One region of the Devosia sp. Leaf64 genome, then DNA from elsewhere that is predicted to be linked to it. Evidence: predicted binding sites of a transcription regulator. Region 1 holds the regulator's gene; the other holds the start of a gene.

The links. The regulator PhoB, encoded in region 1, activates phosphate uptake and scavenging genes when phosphate is short. The targets are predictions, from matches to a motif close to TGTCATNNANCTGTCAT.
Region 2: ASE94_RS12020 (DUF2794 domain-containing protein) is a predicted target of PhoB. The motif match lies at 2,177-2,193, and genes of this name have one in related genera.

What each region holds. Positions count from the first base shown of each region.
Region 1 is NZ_LMLO01000024.1:367,659-374,144, reverse strand. It holds gene pstA (phosphate ABC transporter permease PstA) at 1-830, shown strand, start outside; gene pstB (phosphate ABC transporter ATP-binding protein PstB) at 899-1,681, shown strand; gene phoU (phosphate signaling complex protein PhoU) at 1,705-2,421, shown strand; gene phoB (phosphate regulon transcriptional regulator PhoB) at 2,527-3,228, shown strand; gene ASE94_RS19490 (GGDEF domain-containing protein) at 3,232-4,371, opposite strand; gene ASE94_RS19485 (MYG1 family protein) at 4,562-5,485, shown strand; gene ASE94_RS19480 (hypothetical protein) at 5,502-5,750, opposite strand; gene ASE94_RS19475 (hypothetical protein) at 5,927-6,181, opposite strand; gene ASE94_RS19470 (cold-shock protein) at 6,229-6,435, opposite strand.
Region 2 is NZ_LMLO01000019.1:168,717-175,202, reverse strand. It holds gene ASE94_RS12035 (Bax inhibitor-1/YccA family protein) at 1-378, shown strand, start outside; gene ASE94_RS12030 (GNAT family N-acetyltransferase) at 476-973, shown strand; gene ASE94_RS12025 (GNAT family N-acetyltransferase) at 1,193-1,672, opposite strand; gene ASE94_RS12020 (DUF2794 domain-containing protein) at 1,669-2,115, opposite strand; gene ASE94_RS12015 (DUF1223 domain-containing protein) at 2,427-3,164, opposite strand; gene acnA (aconitate hydratase AcnA) at 3,293-5,977, opposite strand; gene ccmA (heme ABC exporter ATP-binding protein CcmA) at 6,134-6,486, shown strand, end outside.

The DNA.
Region 1 (6,486 bases):
ATATCGATCGCTCGCTTGGTGATACCCAACAGCAGCTTTCGGCGCCAACCCGTGGCCTGATCGACATCTTCGAAGAAAACGGCACCATCACCAATGGTTTTGCCTGGTCGATCTTCACCAATGTCGATAGCCGCTCAGCGCCTGCTTCCGCTGGTCTCCTCGGCGCCTTTGTCGGTACGCTCTGGATGATGCTGATCGTTGTCGTCCTCGCCGTTCCGATCGGCGTTGCCGCAGCCATCTATCTCGAAGAGTTCGCGCCAAAATCGCGCCTCACCGATCTCATCGAGGTCAATATCAACAACCTCGCGGCCGTCCCCTCGATCGTCTTCGGTCTCCTCGGCGCCGCGGTGTTCATCAACTGGTTCCACCTGCCGATCTCCGCCCCGCTCGTTGGCGGCCTGGTGCTGACGCTGATGACCCTTCCCACCATCATCATCGCCACCCGTGGAGCGCTGATGGGCGTCTCCCCGGCCCTGCGCCAGGCAGCGCTCGGCATGGGTGCCTCGAAAACCCAGATGGTGTTCCACCACGTCCTGCCGGTGACCTTTCCGTCGATCCTCACGGCAACCATTCTCGGCGTCGCCCATGCCCTTGGCGAAACCGCACCACTGCTGCTCATCGGCATGAAGGCCTTCGTGGCGTCGGTCCCCGCGACCCCGCTCGATCAGGCCGCCGCCCTTCCCGTCCAGATCTATCTCTGGCAGGGCAATGAAAACCGCAATTTCTTCGAGCCCCGCACCGCAGCCGCCATCATGGTGCTGCTTGGGGTAATGATCCTGCTCAACGGCGTGGCGATCTATCTCCGCTCCCGCCTTGAAAAGCGCGCTTAAGGAGTGTGATCCAAATGGATATGCTTGCCGGCAAGGTAAAGAAGACCTCCCAGAACCTGGACTCCGCTATGAACCCGACTGACGTGCTTGACCGCCCTATCCGCCTGACCGCCCGCGACGTCACCGTCCACTATGGCGCCAAGCAAGCCCTGCACGGCATTTCGATCGACATTCCTGACCGCGCCGTCACCGCCTTCATCGGGCCATCGGGCTGCGGCAAGTCGACCTTCCTGCGCTGCATCAATCGCATGAACGACACCATCGAAGGCGCCAAGGTCGGCGGCACTATCAAGCTCGATGGCGAGGACATCTATGCCCAGGATCTGGACGTGGTCGAACTGCGCGCCCGCATCGGCATGGTCTTCCAGAAGCCCAATCCCTTCCCCAAGTCGATCTACGACAACGTCGCCTATGGCCCGCGCATCCATGGCCTCGCCCGTAACAAGACCGATCTCGACGAAATCGTCGTGTCATCGCTCCGCAAGGCCGGCCTCTTCGAAGAAGTGAAGGATCGTCTGGCCGAGCCCGGCACCGGCCTCTCCGGCGGCCAGCAACAGCGTCTTTGCATCGCGCGCGCCATCGCCGTTGGCCCCGAAGTGATCCTGATGGACGAGCCCTGCTCGGCCCTCGACCCGATCGCCACCGCCGTCATCGAAGAGCTGATCGACGAACTGCGCGAAAACTACACCATCGTCATCGTGACCCACTCGATGCAGCAGGCCGCCCGCGTCAGCCAGCGCACCGCCTTCTTCCATCTGGGCAATCTGATCGAACAGGGTCAGACCGAAGACATCTTCACCAATCCGGTGAACAAGCAGACCCAGGACTACATCATGGGCCGCATCGGCTGATCGCGGAACGAGGAGCCAACATCATGCCCACCAATAACAACACGTCCGACCACATCGTCTCGTCCTTCACCGACGAGCTCAACACCCTGGCCCAGACCATTGCCGAAATGGGTGGCCAGGTCGAAGTCGCCATCGAGAACGGCACCAAGGCCCTTCTCAAGCTCGATCGCGAGCTGGCCGACCTCACCATCATCGCCGACCAGCGCATCGACGACATGCAGCGCAAGATCGACGAAATGGCCGTCTCCCTGATCGCCCGCCGCCAGCCGATGGCGAGCGACCTGCGCTCGGTCATCACCGCCGTTCACGTCGCCAACGATCTCGAACGCGTCGGCGATATGGCCAAGCAATTGGCTCGCCGTTCGCTCAAGCTCGAAGGCATCAACCTGCAGCCGACTTTCTACAATGGCGTCAAGAACATGACCGCCCTTGTCCTCCGTCAGCTCAAGGATTCACTCGACGCCTATGCCAATCGCGACGCGGCAGCCGCCGTCGAAGTCTGCAACCGCGACGACGAAGTCGACGCCATGCACACCTCGCTCTTCCGCGAACTCTTGACCTACATGCTGGAAGATCCGCGCAACATCACCACCTGCACGCATCTCCTCTTCTGCGCCAAAAACCTCGAGCGCATCGGCGACCACGCGACCAACATCGCCGAACGCGCCTACTACCTGCAAACCGGCAAGCAACTCACCGCAGACGTGCAGGAACTGCACCGCACGCAGATCAAAGCGTAAACCCTTCCTTCCCCTCCCCCTCTTTCAGGGGGAGGCCGGGTGGGGGTAAACCACAAGAACCATGACTTTCGGCCAGACGTTGAGGCCGATCGATGGAGCACGCCTATGCCCGCGACCATTCTCGTTGTTGAAGACGAGGGCGATATCGCCATCCTCTTGCGCTATAATCTCGAAGCCGAAGGCTTTCGCGTCGTCACGGCCGAAACCGGCGACGAAGCCCAGCTCGCCATTCAGGACAAGCTGCCGGACCTGATCCTGCTCGATTGGATGCTGCCCGAAATCTCAGGCATCGAACTCTGCCGCCGTCTTCGCGCCCGCGAAGAAACCCAGCGCATTCCCATCATCATGCTCACTGCCCGCGGCGAAGAGGAAGAGCGCGTCCGGGGTCTCTCGACCGGCGCCGACGACTATGTGGTAAAACCCTTCTCGGTTCCCGAACTGGTCGCCCGCATCCACGCCCTCCTCCGCCGCGCCAATCCGAACCTCGTAACGGCAGCGCTCAAGGTCGGCGATCTCGAACTCGACCGCACCACCCATCGCGTCCGCCGCTCTACCCGCGACGTGCACTTGGGCCCGACCGAATACCGCCTCCTCGAATATCTCATGCGCCATCCCGGTCGCGTCTATTCGCGCGAGCAGCTTCTCGATGGCGTCTGGGGCAATGACGTCTATGTCGACGAGCGCACCGTCGACGTCCATATCGGCCGCCTCCGCCGCGCCATCAATCGGGGCCGCGAGAGCGATCCGATCCGCACTGTGCGCGGCGCCGGCTACGCGTTCGACGAGCGCTTCGGCCAGCCAGCCTGACCCTCAGGCGGCAGCGCTTGCTGCCGTCTCTTCTTCCACATGCAAAGCCACGCGGTTCCGCCCGCTCGACTTAGCCGCATAGAGCGCCGCATCCGCGCGTGAAAACGCTCGCCGGGGCTCTTCGCCGGGCTCATATCCCGCAATGCCGAAGCTCGCCGTGACCCGGGCATCCTCTGCCAGGGCGCTGTGCCGCATGCCGGCATATTTCATTCGCAGGCGCTCAGCCTCGATCGCCGCCACTTCGGGAGCGAGGTCCGGCAGGATCAGCGCAAACTCTTCGCCCCCAAGCCGCCCCGCCGCAAAGCCGCTGGCTTTCAGGAGATCGGCAAAGGCACGCAAAGCCTTGTCCCCTGCGAGATGGCCGAACCGGTCGTTGATGGATTTGAAATGATCGATATCGCAAAAAATCACGCTGCCGCCCGTTTTGCCCGCTGGACTTGCGAGCCTATGAAACGCTTGGTGGTTCAAAAGTCCCGTTAGGCTGTCCATTTCCGAAAGGCGCCGATAGTCGTAGATCACGCCATTGATGATCCGCGCCAATGCGAGGAATAATGCGGCAACCGACAAGATTGCCGACACTGTCAGCGTGGTTCTCTCATGGTCGCTGGCGCTGATCGTCACATATTTCGTTCCAACGCTGAACATGATCGGATAGGCAAAAAACCGGTAGACGAACATTGCCGCAGTTCCACCGACAACCACGCAAAGCGCATATTCCGCGGCCCCACGCCCCTTGTATTTCCACAGCCTGAACAGGCAGTCGCCAAGCGCGAGGGCGCAGGAGGCCTGAAAAATCGACGTCCGATAGACGAATGGAACGTCAGCCAGGCGCAACGCGACACCAAGGCAGGTCAGAACGGCGACCACGGCATAGAGGCGCCAGTGTTGGTCTTTCTGGCCGAGCGCTTCGCGGATGCATTGTCCAAAAGCCAGATATGCGGCTGGCGTCAGCATGGAAATGGCGATGGACGAAGCCATATCGTTCGCAGCCACGGCAAAAAACACGGTCTGGATCGTTGCGGCAACCGCGGTCGCGGCCAGCCAGGCCAGCGATTTGAGATGGCGCATACTGATGAACACGCACACACAGAGCGTCGCAATAATAGCAAAGCCTGCTGTCGTCACCCAACTGAGGCTGACCATTTATTTCCCCGGGATCAAGTCTGAAGCGGGTGTCTAACGCCGCTCACGCACGATGGGCCTATAAGCCCGTGAACGTTATTCGAGACCAGTTAATGCAAGGCTTATGGGCTTGATACCATTGCGTCAAACACCCGAAGCAGGCTAGCTGAGGCTAACGCTTCCTTACCGTTCGAAAGCAAGGCAATCCGGCATGTCTGTCCAGTTCCTCGTCACCCATTCTGGCGGATTTCATGCCGATGAACTGCTCTCGAGCGTCATCCTCACGCGCCTCTTTCCTGAGGCCAGCATCGTGCGCACCCGCGCTCCGGATTGGATCGCCCCAGCCCCCGATCGCATCATCTACGATGTCGGCGGTGCCTATGATCCAGCGGCCAATATTTTCGATCATCACCAGCGCGGCGCGCCCCTCCGCGACGATGGTCAGCCCTACAGCTCCTTCGGTCTCGTCTGGAAGCACTTTGGGCGCGACTACATCGCCGCCCTCGGCACCCCAGCAAACCATTTGGACAGCATCCACGAGAGCTTTGACGGCAGTTTCGTTCTGCCGATCGATCTCGTCGATAATGGCGCGCAGAGCCCGTCGGGCCCCCTCGCCGGCCTGTCGCTCTCTTCGCTGCTCGAAACCCTGAAGCCCGATTTCGACGACACCGATACCGATGCCGACGAAAAGGCCTTCATGCAGGCGCTTGCCGTGGCGCGCAGCTTCGTCGAAGCTGGCGTCAAGCGGGCAGCGGCAAAGCTGCGCGCTGAAAGCGTGGTTCTTGCCGCCATCGAGGCAACCGGGCCAGGCCGCGTTCTGGAATTGCCCATGGGCATGCCGTTCCGCCCGGCCATCGAAAAAGCCGGCGCCGACCATCTGCTCTTCGTCGTCCATCCGCGCGATAAGGATTGGTGCCTAACAGGCATTCGTCGCGGCGAAGGCTTCGAGCTTCGTGCAGATCTGCCTGCCGCCTGGGCTGGCCTCGTCAATGAGGATCTGGAAAAGGTATCCGGTGTTCCCGGCGCCACGTTTTGCCACAACGGCCGTTTTATCGCCGCTGCGCGAACCCGCGCTGCCGCCCTGACAATGGCCGAGCTCGCGGTGGCCGAGGCTCTGAAGAGCCACGCGGCCTAAAAGTCGACGGGCCGCGCTATCGCGCGCGGCGCGCTTGCCCGATGGTTTCCATCTGGCTGTGAAGGGTCCGGATCTGGTCCGGTCCGAGCGTTTCGCCCTCGACCTTGAGCATTGCACCGCGCAGGCTGACCGGCGCCGCCTGCTCCATGGCAAAGCGTACGGCCTTGGCCGCCGACGAAAACCGGCGCCCGCCCTGGGCAAATGCATTTTCAACATTCGTGCCGAGGAACAACTGTCCCGGCATATTCAATATCTGCGTATTCATTCTAAACTTTCTTTCGGCAAAACGCCGACGCTCGGCGCACAACGGCGCCGAATGATTTGTATTGGACAACAATAGCTGTCGATTATTTCAGCGCGACGACAGCGCGTGGCGAAGCCTCCGCAGCGAGAACGCCGCAGGATCGAAACCCACATATGCGCTGATCAAGGCGGAACGAACTAGCGTTTGTTCACGGCAATGCTGAAGACGCTTTGAGCCAGCGTGCTGGTCGCCTTGGTGGCGTTGCTCGGCGACAGGTCGACTTCATCGACCACCCGCTCAACGCTTTCACCGCGCGATTTCACCCGATATTGCACTGGGCCACTATCATGCGGCAGGCAGGCAATGACTTCGCAGGGCCCATTGGGCCGATTGCTGTGGCGGGGAGCGGATCGCAGATCGACCATCTCGCCGACCTTAAACAGATGAGACATCAGACGCTCCTGAACGCCGGGGCAGTGCTGCCCCGGCAAGATCTGCTTTAGGCAAGCTGTACATTGATCGCGGACTCACGACCGTCGCGGCCGCGTTCCAGATCATAGCTTAACTTCTGGCCGTCGGCGACGCTGGTCACGCCAGCGCGTTCGAGAGCCGAGATATGAAGGAAGGCATCCTTGCCGCCGTCATCGGGCGAAATGAAGCCAAAACCCTTGGTGGAATTGAAGAATTTTACAGTACCATTGATCATGGGATGTCTCTGAATTGGCTCGAAGCTGTGCAAGCGAGCATTTCTCCCGCG
Region 2 (6,486 bases), on a different contig from region 1:
ACCGATGCGTCGATCGCCAAGGTGTTCTTCATCACTGCCGCTACCTTCGGCGCGATGAGCCTTTATGGCTACACCACCAAGCGTGACCTCACCGGCATGGGCAACTTCCTGATGATGGGCCTGATCGGTATCATCATCGCCTCGATCGTCAATATCTTCATGCAGTCCTCGATGATGGAATTCATCATCTCGGTTGTTGGCGTGCTGATCTTCACGGGCCTGACCGCCTATGACACGCAGAAGATCAAGGAAAGCTACTCGTCCGCCTACGGCGCCGAGGCGATGGCCAAGAATGCCATCATGGGTGCCCTGTCGCTTTACCTCGACTTCATCAACCTCTTCATGATGCTCCTCCGCCTCTTCGGCAATCGCGAGTAATCAGCAGGTTCCTTGATCGAACAATCAAGGAAAATGGTTGGACGAAAATTCGGACCGCAGCTTACAAAGGCTGCGGTCCTTTTCTTTGTGCACGCTCATGTCCGATTTCACTCTTCGCCCCTTCGCCTGGTCCGACGTTCCCGCCATCACCCGTATTTACCGGCACTATGTCGACCACACCGCCATCACCTTCGATACCGAAGCGCCGGGCGAGGAGGCGATCGCAGAAAAATATGCGGGGCTTTTGAAATTGGGGCATCCGGTGATCATTGCCGAGGGCGCGAGCAAGGTGCTCGGCTATGCCTATGCGAGCTTTTATCGCCCGCGCGCCGCCTACCGGTTTACCTGCGAAGATTCGCTCTATCTCGACCCTGCGGAAACCGGCAAGGGCCTCGGCAAGGCCATGCTGACCGAACTGCTGGCGCAATCGAAAGCGCATGGTTTCAAGCAGATGTTAGCGGTGATCACGGCTGACACGGCCAATTCGATCGCTATCCACGAAAAGTTCGGCTTTGAGCGCGTGGGCTACTACAAATCCGTCGGTCTCAAATTCGACCGCTGGCACGATATCGTGCATTTGCAGAAGGCGCTCTGACGCGATTATCACCCCGTCTGAAGACGGGATGACAGCGGCTGATTTGTCTGGATTGGGGCTGGTCCTACCCGACGGATGAATTAGCGTCCGCCGTCGCCTATCCGGCTCGTCCGGGTGGTCCATGGGGAGGCGGGATGGATTGCCCGGACAAGCCGGGCAATGACGGTGGAGCCGGGATTAAAGAGTGCTTGTTTCAGGCGCTGCTTAAGGGGTAAGGGGCTAGCCAGACGCAGTTAAAAGCTTCCGCATTGGATAGCCGTTGACGGTGCGGCTCGTGGCTCGGGGGCCGTTTTCGAGCCAGCCGGCGCTGCGATAGAAGCGCCGTGCAGTTTCCGTGGCTTCGAGATTGCCTTCGGCAAAGCCGAGGGCCAGAAGTTCCTGCTCCAACCGATGCAGCAGTGCCTTGCTGACGCCGCGGAAGCGCGCAGTGGGGGCGACGTAGTTGAGACCGATCTTGCCGCTGGTATCCACGGCGCCGACGGCGGCAATCTCGCCGTCAAGTTCAGCGACGAAGACGCGTAGGTCCGGGTTGGCCACGGTTTTCGCAACACCCGCTTCGGACTTGTTGGCCGTCCAGGCGGCGAGCGCCTTTTCGTCGTCCCGGTGATCGGTAACGCAGAGTTCGGTGATCGAGTCGATAAGGACGCGGCTCATCGCCGGCACGTCAGCCAGTATGGCGCGGCGGATGTTTATGCTCATCCAACCACGGCGAGATCGGGATCGAGCACGCGCAAGACCTGGCTCAGGTCATGGCCACGCTTGAGGATCCGGCCCTGCTGGTTGGTGATCAAATATTGGCCCTGCTTGGCGCGGAGTTTTGGATTTTTCTCGACCACATAAAGCGGGCGTTCGGAGACGCGGGCGTAGATGGAGAAAAGCGCGCGATCTTTCAAAAAGTCCATGGCGTAGTCGCGCCACTCCCCTGCCCCGACCTTGCGGCCATAGACGGCCAGGATCTGCATCAGTTCGCGGCGGTCAAAGGCAACGATGGGTTGAACGGGACGAGCGGGCTGGTTGGCGGGCTCACCGACATGCACCAGCGACAAGCCGGCTTCATTTGGCTGACGACCCTGCACGGGACCTCCGGGGGTTATGTCATCGCTCATGCGCGCCGCGACCTCAAGAAGTCGCTCAGTGCGCATTCGCTTTCTCTTTAGCGCCTGTCTGCCCCCTGAAACCGGTACCCACTTTCAGGAGACAGGCTGTAGTCATGTTGTCACAATCTCAGGCCATGGCAAGGGGCTTCAAAAACCCAATTTCAGCCATGATTCGTCCTTTGTGGCGCCCCATTGGCCCGGCATGTTTCAACCATTGCCTCCAGCGGCTGGCAATCGGACCGACCGAGCCCCCAAACTAAGACGTTCGGTTGCCAGCCTCCTTAACTGACCTGTCAGTCACGCCTGCTCCATGCCCCCGGAGCAGGCGTTTCTTTTTGTGCCGGTGTCTTCTGGGATCAGGGCTCGTAAGCGGCGGCAGCGAGGATGGAGCCCGGCATACCGCCACGCTCCTGCTGCACGACGATGGCGATGCCGGTATTGGCGTCACCTAAAACTTCGCCAAGCGGGATTTTAAGTTCCGCGCCGCTTTCGCTTTCCCACATGCCCAGAACCTGGCGGCCGGTAACGACCTGCGTATAGACCATGGACTTGCCGGCATTGTCCCCGGTCTCGATCTTGACGTCGGCGCGGTTCTTGAAGGTCACGAGCCAGACGACGGCATCGGAGAGATCGGCCTTGGGCGGCACGACGACCTTGAGCATATCGCCGCTGAGGGTCAGATCCACGGCCAGCGGCAGCGAGGCGCGCTCGACGGCCTGCTGCACATCATGCCGACGCGAGCCAACGACGGCCTTGGCGCCATTGACGACCATTTGCGGCGTATAGATGCGCGAGGAGCCCCAGCTTTTGGCATAGGCCCGCTGGCGATCGGAAAACGCTTCCTGCGCAAACGTGTCCTTCCAGCCGACATAATCCCAATAATCGACGTGATAGGCGAGCGCGACGACATCGTCGCGATCGGCCAGCGCCGTCAGCATGGCATCAGCAGGTGGGCAGGAGGAACAGCCTTGGCTGGTGAAAAGCTCGACAACCGCCTTGGGCGTAATATGCAGCGTTTCCGCCATGGCGGAGCTGGAAAAAACGACATGGGCGACGAGGGCCAGGAGAAGGCCTGAAAGGGGACGAGCGATCATGGGCAAGGTTGTAGGCTGAGGCGATCAAGCCTGCCTAGTCAAAACCGGGTGAGACGGCAGAGATTCTTGGCCCAAAAGTAAATGGCGGCCTTGCGGGCCGCCATTTGAAACCGTGTCGTACCCGTGCTTTACGCGGCGACGAGGCTGCGCAGCACGTAATGCAGGATGCCGCCATTCTTGAAATAATCGAGCTCGTTGGCGGTATCGATACGGCAACGGGTTTCGACATTGAGCACCGAACCATCGGCACGGGTGATCTTGACGGTGACCGTGGCGCGCGGCTCGATAGTTTCGACGCCGGCGATATCGACGGTTTCGGTGCCATCAAGGCCGAGGGTCTGCCAGCTTTCGCCATCCTTGAACTGCAGCGGGATGACGCCCATGCCGACGAGGTTCGAGCGGTGGATACGCTCGAAGCTCTGCGCAATGACAGCCTTGACGCCGAGAAGGTTGGTGCCCTTGGCGGCCCAGTCACGCGAGGAGCCGGTGCCGTATTCCTTGCCGGCAAAGATCACGAGCGGGGTGTTCTTCGCCTGATAGGCCATGGCGGCGTCGTAGATGGCCATCTGCGAGCCATCCGGACCCTTGGTGTAACCGCCTTCGACGCCATCGAGCATCATGTTCTTGATGCGGATATTGGCAAAGGTGCCGCGCATCATGACTTCATGATTGCCGCGACGGGCGCCATAGGAGTTGAAGTCCTTGGGCGCAACCTGGCGTTCGATCAGATACTTGCCCGCTGGAGTGCCCGACTTGAACGAACCGGCCGGAGAGATGTGGTCGGTGGTGATCGAGTCAAGGAAGAGCGCGAGCACGCGGGCCGAGACCACGTCGGTGACGGGCTTGGGCTCCATGGTCAGTTCTTCGAAATATGGCGGGTTCTGCACATAGGTCGAGGAGCCGTTCCAGCCATAGGTCTCGCTGCCTTCGACAGCAATGCCCTGCCAATGCTCGTCGCCCTTGAACACGTCCGAATAGCGCTTGCGGAACATGTCGGCATTGACGTGCTGGCGGACGATCTCGGCGATCTCGTGGTTGGAGGGCCAGATATCCTTGAGATAGACCGGCTGGCCGTTCGAGCCGGTGCCGAGCGGTTCGGTGGTGATATCGACATTGAGCGTGCCGAGGAGCGCATAGGCAACGACCAGCGGCGGGGACGCGAGGTAATTGGCGCGCACGTCGGGGTTCACACGGCCTTCGAAATTGCGGTTGCCCGAGAGGACCGAAGCGGCAACGAGCTTGTTTTCGTTGATCGTGTCGGAAATCGGCTGGGGAAGGGGACCGGAATTGCCGATGCAGGTGGTGCAGCCATAACCGACGAGATTGAAGCCGATGGCATCAAGATCAGCCTGGAGGCCAGCGGCGGTCAGGTAATCGGTGACGACCTGCGAGCCGGGGGCGAGCGAAGTCTTGACCCATGGCTTGGAATTGAGGCCAAGGGCGCGTGCCTTGCGGGCAACGAGACCGGCAGCGACGAGAACCGATGGGTTGGACGTATTGGTGCACGAGGTGATGGCGGCGATGACGACCGAGCCGTCGCCGACTTCGAAATCTTCACCCTTGACCGGGAACTGCGCGCCCGGAGCGACATCACCACGACCGGCAGCCAGATCCGGCAGGGCCTTGGCGAAGGAGGGGGTCACGTCCTTGAGGGCGACACGATCCTGCGGACGCTTCGGACCGGAAAGGGATGGCACGACCGTCGAGAGGTCGAGTTCGAGGGTCGAGGTGAAGGTCGGGTCCTCGGTTTCCGTCGTGCGGAACATGCCCTGAGCCTTGGAATAGGCTTCGACGAGCGCGACGCGATCGGCATCGCGGCCGGTCGTCGAGAGGAATTTGAGCGTATCGGCATCGACCGGGAAATAGCCGCAGGTCGCGCCATATTCGGGGGCCATATTGGCGATGGTCGCCTGGTCTTCGAGGCTGAGGTAATCAAGGCCTGGGCCATAGAATTCGACGAACTTGCCGACGACGCCCTTCTTGCGCAGCATTTCGGTGACCGTCAGCACGAGGTCGGTCGCGGTGATGCCTTCGTTGATCTTGCCGGTCAGCTTGAAGCCGACGACTTCGGGGATCAGCATGGTGATCGGCTGGCCGAGCATGGCCGCTTCAGCTTCGATGCCGCCGACGCCCCAGCCGAGAACGGCCATGCCGTTGACCATGGTCGTGTGCGAGTCGGTGCCGACGAGCGTATCGGGATAGGCGACGGTTTCGCCGTCTTCGTCCTTGGTCCAGACGGTCTGGGCCAGATATTCGAGGTTCACCTGGTGGCAGATGCCGGTGCCGGGAGGAACGACACGGAAATTGTCGAAGGCCGACTGGCCCCAACGCAGGAACTCGTAGCGTTCGCCATTGCGCTCATATTCGAGCTCGACATTCTGCTCGAAGGCGAGCGGGGTGCCGAAATTGTCGACCATGACCGAGTGGTCGATGACGAGATCGACGGGCACAAGCGGATTGATCTTCTGCGGATTGGCGCCGAGCTTGGCGGTCGCGTCGCGCATGGCGGCGAGATCGACGACGGCGGGAACGCCGGTAAAGTCCTGCATGAGGACGCGGGCCGGGCGATACTGGATTTCGTATTCGGACGTGCGGCTGACGAGCCATTCGGCGATAGCGAGGATGTCTTCCTTCTTCACCGTCCGGTTGTCTTCAAAGCGGAGGAGGTTTTCGAGCACCACCTTCATCGAGCCGGGGAGCTTGGAAACGCCCTTCAAACCGTTCTTTTCGGCTTCGGCAATGGAATAATAGGTGTAGGTCTTGCCACCGACCGTGAGGGTCGACTTCGACTTGAAGCTGTCTAGTGAGGCCACGTGCTCCGCCCTTTGCTGCTGAAACGTGCTGTCCGGCTGCAATGGGGGCCGCCGGTCCTAGCCGCTCTTTGCTGGAATGACTCTAATCTCGTCGGCTTATAATCAATCAGAAAACTGCTTGCCAGTCTTACCTTCGCTTCAATACCAGATGGGGCCATGACGCAACGGCAAGTCCAGCCCTCACTCTGCCTTAAGACTTTCGCGCTGAGCGTGGGTCGCGGCGAGACTATTTTGGCGCAGGATCTTTCCCTGTCCGTGCCGGCAGGAACGGGGCTTTTGCTGCGCGGGCCCAATGGCGCGGGAAAATCGACGCTGCTTTTTACGCTCGCGGGGCTACTTCCAGCGCTAAGCGGGACGGTGACGCTCGAAGGCTATGACGAGGATTTTGGGCCGGCCTTTCACCATTGCGGGCACAAGAATGCTATTCGGCCAAGGCTCACCGTCATCGAGAGCTTGCAATTTTGGCAGGCTATCAACGGCAGTGCGGCGCTGACGCCGGTTGAGGCGCT